Regions from separate parts of the Sporomusa rhizae genome, predicted to be linked through region 2. Evidence: riboswitches for the same ligand, from Rfam matches in the RefSeq annotation. Region 2 holds a riboswitch; the other holds the start of a gene.
The links. A riboswitch is a leader RNA that binds a small molecule or an ion and turns the genes downstream of it on or off. The one in region 2 is predicted to bind S-adenosylmethionine.

Region 1: linked by a shared signal. The riboswitch ahead of SRRS_RS02965 (PLP-dependent aspartate aminotransferase family protein) and the one ahead of SRRS_RS08670 (hypothetical protein) in region 2 are both predicted to bind S-adenosylmethionine.

Annotation. Positions count from the first base shown of each region.
Region 1 covers NZ_CP156925.1:649,453-653,666, forward strand. Annotated here, with positions in the region: gene SRRS_RS02960 (alpha/beta hydrolase) at 1-564, opposite strand, end outside; gene SRRS_RS02965 (PLP-dependent aspartate aminotransferase family protein) at 870-2,012, opposite strand; SAM riboswitch class I at 2,093-2,190, opposite strand; gene SRRS_RS02970 (ABC transporter substrate-binding protein) at 2,824-4,125, shown strand.
Region 2 covers NZ_CP156925.1:1,935,986-1,940,199, forward strand. Annotated here, with positions in the region: gene trsS (radical SAM (seleno)protein TrsS) at 1-1,334, shown strand, start outside; tRNA gene SRRS_RS08650 (tRNA-Phe) at 1,411-1,486, shown strand; tRNA gene SRRS_RS08655 (tRNA-Gly) at 1,492-1,566, shown strand; tRNA gene SRRS_RS08660 (tRNA-Cys) at 1,577-1,651, shown strand; tRNA gene SRRS_RS08665 (tRNA-Leu) at 1,658-1,746, shown strand; SAM riboswitch class I at 1,946-2,048, shown strand; gene SRRS_RS08670 (hypothetical protein) at 2,216-2,812, shown strand; gene SRRS_RS08675 (hypothetical protein) at 2,844-3,014, shown strand; gene SRRS_RS08680 (IclR family transcriptional regulator) at 3,255-4,049, shown strand; gene SRRS_RS08685 (acetyl-CoA hydrolase/transferase family protein) at 4,082-4,214, shown strand, end outside.

The DNA.
Region 1 (4,214 bases), 1.3 Mb from region 2:
AATATCATAACGATTCTCTATTAAATCATTAACAAAATTTGGACTTATACTAAAGCCTTTACCTAAAAAGTTGGCTATTGTCCGGCCATTTAAAGAACGCTGCCATAAGTCGGGGCCAAAAATTATGTTTTGAAAATTTTGGACAGGCTGAGTGACTGGGGCTAACGCTACCCGGCCGGCAATAGCGCTGTCTTCATGACTAAGCACAATCAAGCCGCCTAAGCTGTGCCCTAAGAGATAGATTGGCAGGCCTTCAAATTCGGGCAAGCTTTTTACCCAGGCTATGACATTTCGCAAATCGGTTTGCCAATTTTTTATTGTAGTATCTGTGGCAAATTCACCATCACTTTCGCCGGAACCGCTAAAGTCAAAGCGAATGGCGATGAGACCTGCGGCCTCAATGGCATTTGCTATATGTAGCATTAGCTGATTGGTGCCGACTTTCTCACTGGTAAAACCATGGCAGCAAATGACGACAGGGGTCTGTGTTACGGTAAAACTATGCGTCTGGATCATAGCAGACAATTTGCGGTGTTGGCTTACTATCCATTCATGTTTTTTCATTCATAATCTCCTCCTCAAATAACTAAAGGCTAAAAAGCGACTTGTATCACTTTTTAGCCTTTAGTTCTCTAATCAGCTATATATTAAGTTTAAAAAAAGGCTAGAGCATAGTTATTTTAAACTATCTTTAGCCTTCAGTTCTCTGATCAGCTTTACCGGTATTTACTATTTTTCATTATGCTAACACTACCTGGGGGTATTGTCAAGAAAAAAATCTTAGCCCAGCTTCCACACTGCTTGGGCAATTTTACTCAAGTCCTTGGGCCAGTAACAAGCAGGGGTAAATTATTTTACCTTCTTTCATTTTACGCAAGCGCTTGTGCTAAATCGGTAATAATATCTTCCACATCTTCAATACCGACCGACAAGCGCAGCAGACAGTCGCTAATGCCTAACCGCTCTCTAATGTCAGCCGGAATGTCGGCGTGGGTCTGTATTGCAGGGAAGGTAATTAAGGATTCGACACCGCCCAAACTTTCAGCAAATTGGAGGACCTTTACCTTGCGCAGTATCTCACCAGGCAGGAGGGGGTGGTTTATTACAAAGGACAGCATGCCGCCATACCCGGACGCCTGGGCGTCTTGAATTTTTTTACCGGGGTGGTCTGCCAGGCCGGGATAATACACTTTATTAACACTGGGATGGGTGGTAAGCCATTCGGCGACAGATAATGCGTTTTTTTCGTGTTGACGCGACCGAACTGCCAGCGTCTTGAGACCGCGGAGCAGTAGCCAGCTATCCTGAGGTCCGAGAATCGCGCCGGTGGCGTTTTGGATAAAACCGATTTTTTCGCACAGAGCTGGATCTTTGGCAACGGCTAGGCCGCAGATAACATCATTGTGCCCGGCTAAATATTTGCTGCCGCTATGAACGACAATATCGGCGCCAAGCGCCAAAGGTTGTTGGAAATAGGGGGATAAGAAGGTGTTATCAACAATAGTATGAATAGGATGGGAGCTATACTTACGGGCTATAGACGTAATAGCCCGGATATCGGCAATTTTCATCAGCGGGTTGGTAGGTGTTTCAAGCAATATAGCTTTAGTGGCAGGCTGTATCGATTGGCGCACATCTTCAAGATTGCCGGTATCGACAAAAGTAGCTGTCAAGCCGAATTGGCTAAATAACTTGTCAAGAATGCGATATGTCCCGCCATAGCAGTCTTCGGTGATAATAAGATGATCTCCTGGCCGGTATAACATAAGTATTGCCGTAATGGCGGCCATGCCTGAGGAAAAAGCAAAACCGGCATGTCCTTCTTCCAGAACGGCTATAGCTTCTTCGACTGCTTGGCGGGTGGGATTTTGGGTGCGGGAATAGTCATAGCCGGTACTACGGCCAAGCTCGGGATGACGGAAGGTTGCTGTCTGATAGATAGGGGTACTGATGGCTCCGGTAGTCCTGTCAGTTACCAGGCCGGCATGGACAATTTTGGTTGCTAATTTCATATAACCCAACTCCTTAATTTATTATGACAATAACGACAAAAACGGCTCTTCCGTAAGAAGAGCCGTCTGCTAAACATAATCACTCATCTTCCGGATTGCTCCGCTGGATTTAGCACCTTGCATAAATGCTGGTTGCTGGGTGTCATAGGGCCAGTCCCTCGACCACTCTTGATAAGTTCGATATTATTTTTAATTTTTAATGAATATTATTTTGACACAATCAATAAAGTTTGTCAATAATTATTTACTAGGCCCTATCCCCTGTGTTCCTCTAACTTTTATGCCGGGCACTAACTACTTTCATTTGTTCAACAAGTAACTTAATTATAATGCCTAAAGTGATGTAAGCGGGGAAAGAATGGAGATTTGTCCACTTTATTGGGACATAAAAGCCTGATTTAACTAATATAGGTTCCATAATAAAACTAAAAATACCCGATAAGACGCAGATTGCTGTGATGAAAGATCTCCAGGTTGCGCAATATTGATAGATAAGTGAATAGATTACTGGAAGCATCATATAATCGATAGCGGTTGAAGGTGGAAAGACAGGTATCAAATTATCTTTACTCCAATAGGCTGTGAGAATGGGTAAGCCACACGAAAATCCTCCCATTTATCTTTATGCAAAAGGCTGAAATACTTGGAAAACAAGTGTTTCAGCCTTTTTAATTGCAGGATAGGGGAATTAGCTAAGTAATCGCAGCCATTATAGTAATTCTTTACATAGGTTTTACATAATTGTAACATTAAGGTTTTTTCCGGGTGCTATACTGAAAGCAAAATCCAGAGGGGGAGGAAGTACATAAAGGTGAAGAAAAATATCCTAAAGATAATAGCTATGGGATTGCTCAGTACCATGCTGCTGGCAGGCTGCGGAGCTCCTGGTTCCACAGGAAATTCGGCGCCGAATGGGAAAAAGGTAAAGATTGAATACTGGCATTGTAATGCAGAGACTCAGGGAGGAAAAACAGTAGAACAACTTGTTAGCGAATTTAATGCCCAGAGCAAAGACGTAGAGGTTGTGGCACGATACAATCCTGATATGTACAAGGGCTTAATGCAGAATCTGCAGGCGGAGGTTGCAACCGGAAAATCACCGGCCGTAGTACAAATTGGCTGGGCATTTTTGGATTACTTTTCTAATAACTTCAGCTATGTTGAACCACAGAAAGTAATTGATGAGAACTTTCCTGAGGATAAAACCTTTTTGCAGGATAATTTTTTGCCCAACGTATTAGGGCTTGCTAAAAACAGCAAAGGGAGTCAGGTAGGTATTCCTTACTCCTTGAGCACTCCGGTGCTTTATATTAACAAAGATCTTTTGCGGCAGGCCGGTCTGGATGAAAACGGGCCAAAAACGTGGGAAGAGTTGATTGTATTTGCTAATACCATTAAAGAGAAGACAGGAAAATACGGTTTTTATATGCAGGAGCCTGCCGATAACTGGGCGCAACAGGCACTTATGGAAAGTAACGGTGCAAGAATGATGACAAATGGCAAGGCAAGTTTTGCTTCTGAAGAAGGTATTCAAGCGTACGAGGCTTATGCAGATATGGTCGCCAATAAGAAATCCGCATTACACATTTCCTGGGGTGAGGGCGTACAGTCTTTTATTAATGGTAATGTAGGCATGTTATATACAACAATCGCCCAGCGTGCAAACATTCAAAAGGGTGCTTCTTTTGACGTTGCAGCAATAAATTCGCCGGCATGGCAGGGCAAGCCGAAGAGACTGCCGGCAGGCGGCTGTTTCCTGGCTATTACCGCTAAGACGAAGGAAGAACAGAAAGCAGCATGGAAATTTGAAAAATTCCTGTATAGCGTTGAATCCATGGCGGCCTGGACTAAGGGTACGGGATATGTGCCGCCGCGTAAAGATGTTGCCACAGCTGAGAACGGATTAAAGAACTTTTTGGTTGAAAATAAAATGATGGCCGCTGCAACGACACAGATGGATGGCGTAGTATCCTGGACTTCTTTTCCGGGAGATGCAGGTCTTCAGGCCGAGCAACTTCTTCTTGATGTAAGGGACCGGATTTTGAACGGCAGCATTTCAGCGCGAGATGGGCTGACGCAAACGCAGGCAAAGATTAATGAACTGCTGAAATAAAAGAAGATCGGGAAGAACAAGTCCGGGTAATCGGTGAATAGGCCCGATGAAAGCGCAGGGAATAGAGGAAAGAACGGTGGCCTAAGAAT
Region 2 (4,214 bases):
GGATTCCGGCAGTGAGGGTGTTAAAGGGTAATAATGTCTATTTGAGAAAAAACTGCCCGGAGCATGGCGAGGTTCAAGTCTGTGTGTGGGAAGGAGAGCCTGGGTATCTTGATTGGGTTAACCCGCAGATCCCATCGTCACCAGTGGCATGTGCAACCCAAGTCGACAAAGGCTGCCCGTTTGACTGCGGTCTATGTCCGGAGCACCGTCAGCAAACCTGCTGTGTGTTGTTGGAAGTAACAAATCTATGCAACCTGCACTGTCCGGTTTGTTTTGCCTCTGCTTCAGAGAGCTGCAAGGAGGAGCCTGACTTCAAGGTTATTGAGGGCTGGTACCGAATGCTAATGAATAGTGGCGGCCCGTTTAACATTCAGCTATCAGGTGGCGAACCAACTATGCGTGATGATTTGCCGGAGATTATAGCTTTGGGCAAAACGCTAGGTCTGGTTTTTTTCCAGGTTAATACCAATGGTTTACGTTTGGCGGCAGATGAACAATATGTAGAGAGATTAAAAGCCGCCGGTCTCAACTGTGTCTTTTTGCAGTTTGATGGGATAAGCGACGATGTCTACCTAAAACTGCGAGGGCGGGCACTATTTGACCTCAAAAAAAAGGCAATAGAGGTTTGTGCGGCACATGACCTTGGGGTGGTACTTGTACCGACTCTGGTTCCTGGTGTAAACGACAGTCAGTTGGGTGATATTTTGAAATTTGCCATAAGAAACATGCCGATAGTCAGGGGTGTCCACTTCCAACCTGTAAGCTATTTTGGGAGATATCCCGAAGAGCCTGACGACAGTGGCCGTATTACGCTTCCTAGGGTGCTTCGTGAAATTGAAAAACAGACAAACGGGCAAATGAAAGCAAGTGATTTCCGTCCGCCAGGTGGCGAACATGCCCATTGTTCTTTTCACGCTAACTTTATTTTAATGCCGGACGGGCAAATAAAACCGCTTAAACAAGATTCGGCGAGCGGTTGTTGCTGTCAGGGTAAGCCGGCAACAGAGGGGGCAAAACGCGCCAGGCAGTTTGTTGCCAGGCAATGGTCAGCTCCGAAAATTGGTACTAAGTGCAAGGATCAATTAACTCAGGCGGGTGTTGGAAATACAGCCAGTCTTGATGCATTTCTAGAACAGGTGAATACCTATACGCTTGCCGTTTCGGGGATGGCATTTCAAGATGTATGGAACTTGGATTTGGATCGATTAAAACAATGTTTTATTCATGTAGTCGGGCCAGATAACCGGCTGATTCCGTTTTGCGCCTATAATCTCACTAACCGTCAGGGCGCACCGCTGTATCGGAAGAAACTAGGAAAAGACAGTATAATATAAAAACCAAAAGATGTTATGTTGACACGGAATGATAAACATGATAATATATATAACTGTCGTCGGTAATACAATTTACGCCTCGGTAGCTCAGTCGGTAGAGCAGAGGACTGAAAATCCTCGTGTCGACAGTTCGATTCTGTCCTGAGGCACCATTTAAGCGGAAGTAGCTCAGCGGTAGAGCATCGCCTTGCCAAGGCGAGGGTCGCGAGTTCGAATCTCGTTTTCCGCTCCATTTTTTTTATGGCGACATAGCCAAGTGGTAAGGCACAGGTCCGCAAGACCTTTATCCCCTTGTTCAAATCAGGGTGTCGCCTCCAAATAATGCCGGGGTGGCGGAACTGGCAGACGCAACGGACTTAAAATCCGTCGGAAAGAAATTTCCGTACCGGTTCGATTCCGGTCCTCGGCACCAATATTAAAATAAGTTAGGAGCTGTCTAAAGGCAGCTCATTTTTATTTTTTTGTAAAAAATATGCAAACATGTTGAAAGGTAACTACAGTTCAGTAAGGGTTAATGTTTTGTACCGGGTTCTTTATTAATTGGTTTTGGCTTGGTTGATATATTGACATTTTCTAGATGTTCGTGATAAAATTTATTCAATTTAAAAGAGCTCTTATCAAGAGTGGTCGAGGGACTGGCCCGATGACACCCGGCAACCGGCAGTTTACTGCAGTGGTGCTAAATCCAGCAGGAGTAATCCTGGCAGATAAGAGGAAGGTGTAGACACAGGCCCCTTTCCTCGGAAAGGGGCTTTTTATATTTTCCTCTTGAGCAAGTAAGAACGACTAAGGTTTGTGCCCTTGTTCTAAAGAATTGGCGCAAACAAAGTCTTTTCTTAGATTTACGAAAAGAGTATGGCCATTTGGAGGTGCTGTTTACAATGAGTACTGTTACCCTGACGCGCGAATTAGCGCAAAAAAATGTTCCGGAGAAAAAACATAAGCAACTGCGAATGTGCCAGATCAAACGAATGTCGCCGATGGCAGCCATGTCTAATGTTAAATCGATACTAATAGATGATTCTGGAACAAACAAGGAATTTCAGGTTTCTTATGACAGGAAGATTGCGCTTGTTTCCTTTTTCAATTCTACGCCAGATAACGGTGCTGGAAAGATAGCGAGTGTTTTAGAGTCTGTTGCCGGCTATGGAGCTGTCCTGGATATGGTGTCTATTCAGCCGCACCAAGTGAGTTTTGTAGTCCAGGGAGCTTTTTTAACAAAAGTTTGTGAAGGGCTGGAAAAGCTACAGTATAAGCCTGAGGTTATTGACGATTGTGTTAAAGTTGCGGTACAAACCAAAAACGGACATTCGCTGTTAAATGCAGTAACGGTGGTAGCGGCAGGCTTAGCGCAAGCCCATATTCCCATATTGCGTTTAACTGAATCGTATGGGCTGATTGAAGTTCTAATCAAAAGCAGCCATATTCAGCAAGCCCAGCAGGTTTTAACAGAAAGAAGTGGTTTCTTTGGACACTAAGGAGCAGGAAGAAATGAGAGGAGATCATTCGATGACGGATAGAGGTAAAGGATACAACGAACATAATGAAGTCGGCAGCTTGGCCCCAAGAGAAGAGGCGGGGAATGAAGTTGTTATTATTATTCGTGATGGCAAAGTAGTAACATTTATTCAGAAAGATAGAAATGTGCCGCTCGAAGGCATGTATGGCGACGGAATTTAAATTTCAGAGAGCATCTGTTTAAAGGGACAACAGATGCTTTTTTTTATTAGGATAAAGACTTATGGCATAGCAAATTCGTTTAAAGACAGCTTAAATTCTTTGCAAGAAATGCTGCAAAAAAATATTTCCACGCTAAAAACACAAGGAATTTTCCAAATTGTGTAGAATAACAATATTTAAAATTAAAATTCAGAACGATGTTCGGTATAACCGAACGTAGGCTAGTGAGGAAGAAATAAATTGAGCCAGAATATATCAAGTAATACTGAAAAAAGCAAATACTTAGTTGCATCCGTTGACCGGGCTATCGAATTGCTTTTTATCCTCGAGGGTTCATCGCGCGAAATGGGCGTTACCGAATTAAGCCGGGAGCTCGGAGTGCAAAAAAGCACTGTACACAATTTATTGCAAACCTTATTGGCAAGAGATTTTGTCCGGCAGACCGATACCGGACACTATACCTTGGGTTTTCGACTGATGCCGTTAGGCTTAGCCTGTACAGAACGGCTAAATATCCGCAAGATCGCCTCCCCATACCTTAAAGCTTTGGTGGAAGAAGTTGATGAAGCTGTCTTACTGGCCGTATTATCAGCCGGGCGCCTGACCATTGTGGATAAATTTGAACCAACTCGGCCTGTTTTCATCATTCCGTGTTTTGATTATTGTAATACATTCCATAGTACGGCTTTAGGCAAGGTTTTCCTTGCCTATAATACTGATGAGTTTATTGAAAAAGTGCTTTGCCAGGCATTACCGCAATACACCGCTTGCACCATTAATGACAGACAGGCGCTTACTGAGGAAATTGTTAAAATAAAAGAGCAAGGCTATTCTGTGGCGAGCAATGAGACCATGGAGGGTGTTACTTGTATTGGAGCGCCAATCCTTAATGCCAACGGCAAAATTGAGGCAGCGATTACTGTTTCGGGAACTACGGCTTGTTTCGACAAAGAAAAGTATGAGGCAGTTGCGCAAGTCATGAAAGAAAAGGCAAGATTAATTTCCCAAGAGTTAGGGTATCGTGGTTATTTATAGCCAAGACATACTAGTTTAGACGGAGGGGAATAATGGATATTCAGCGAGAATATCGAGCAAAACTTACGGTTGCCGAGCAAGCAGTCAAAATGGTAAAATCAGGACATTGGGTAGATTACAGTTTTGCGACTGCCCAGCCTATTTTGCTGGACAAAGCATTAGCGG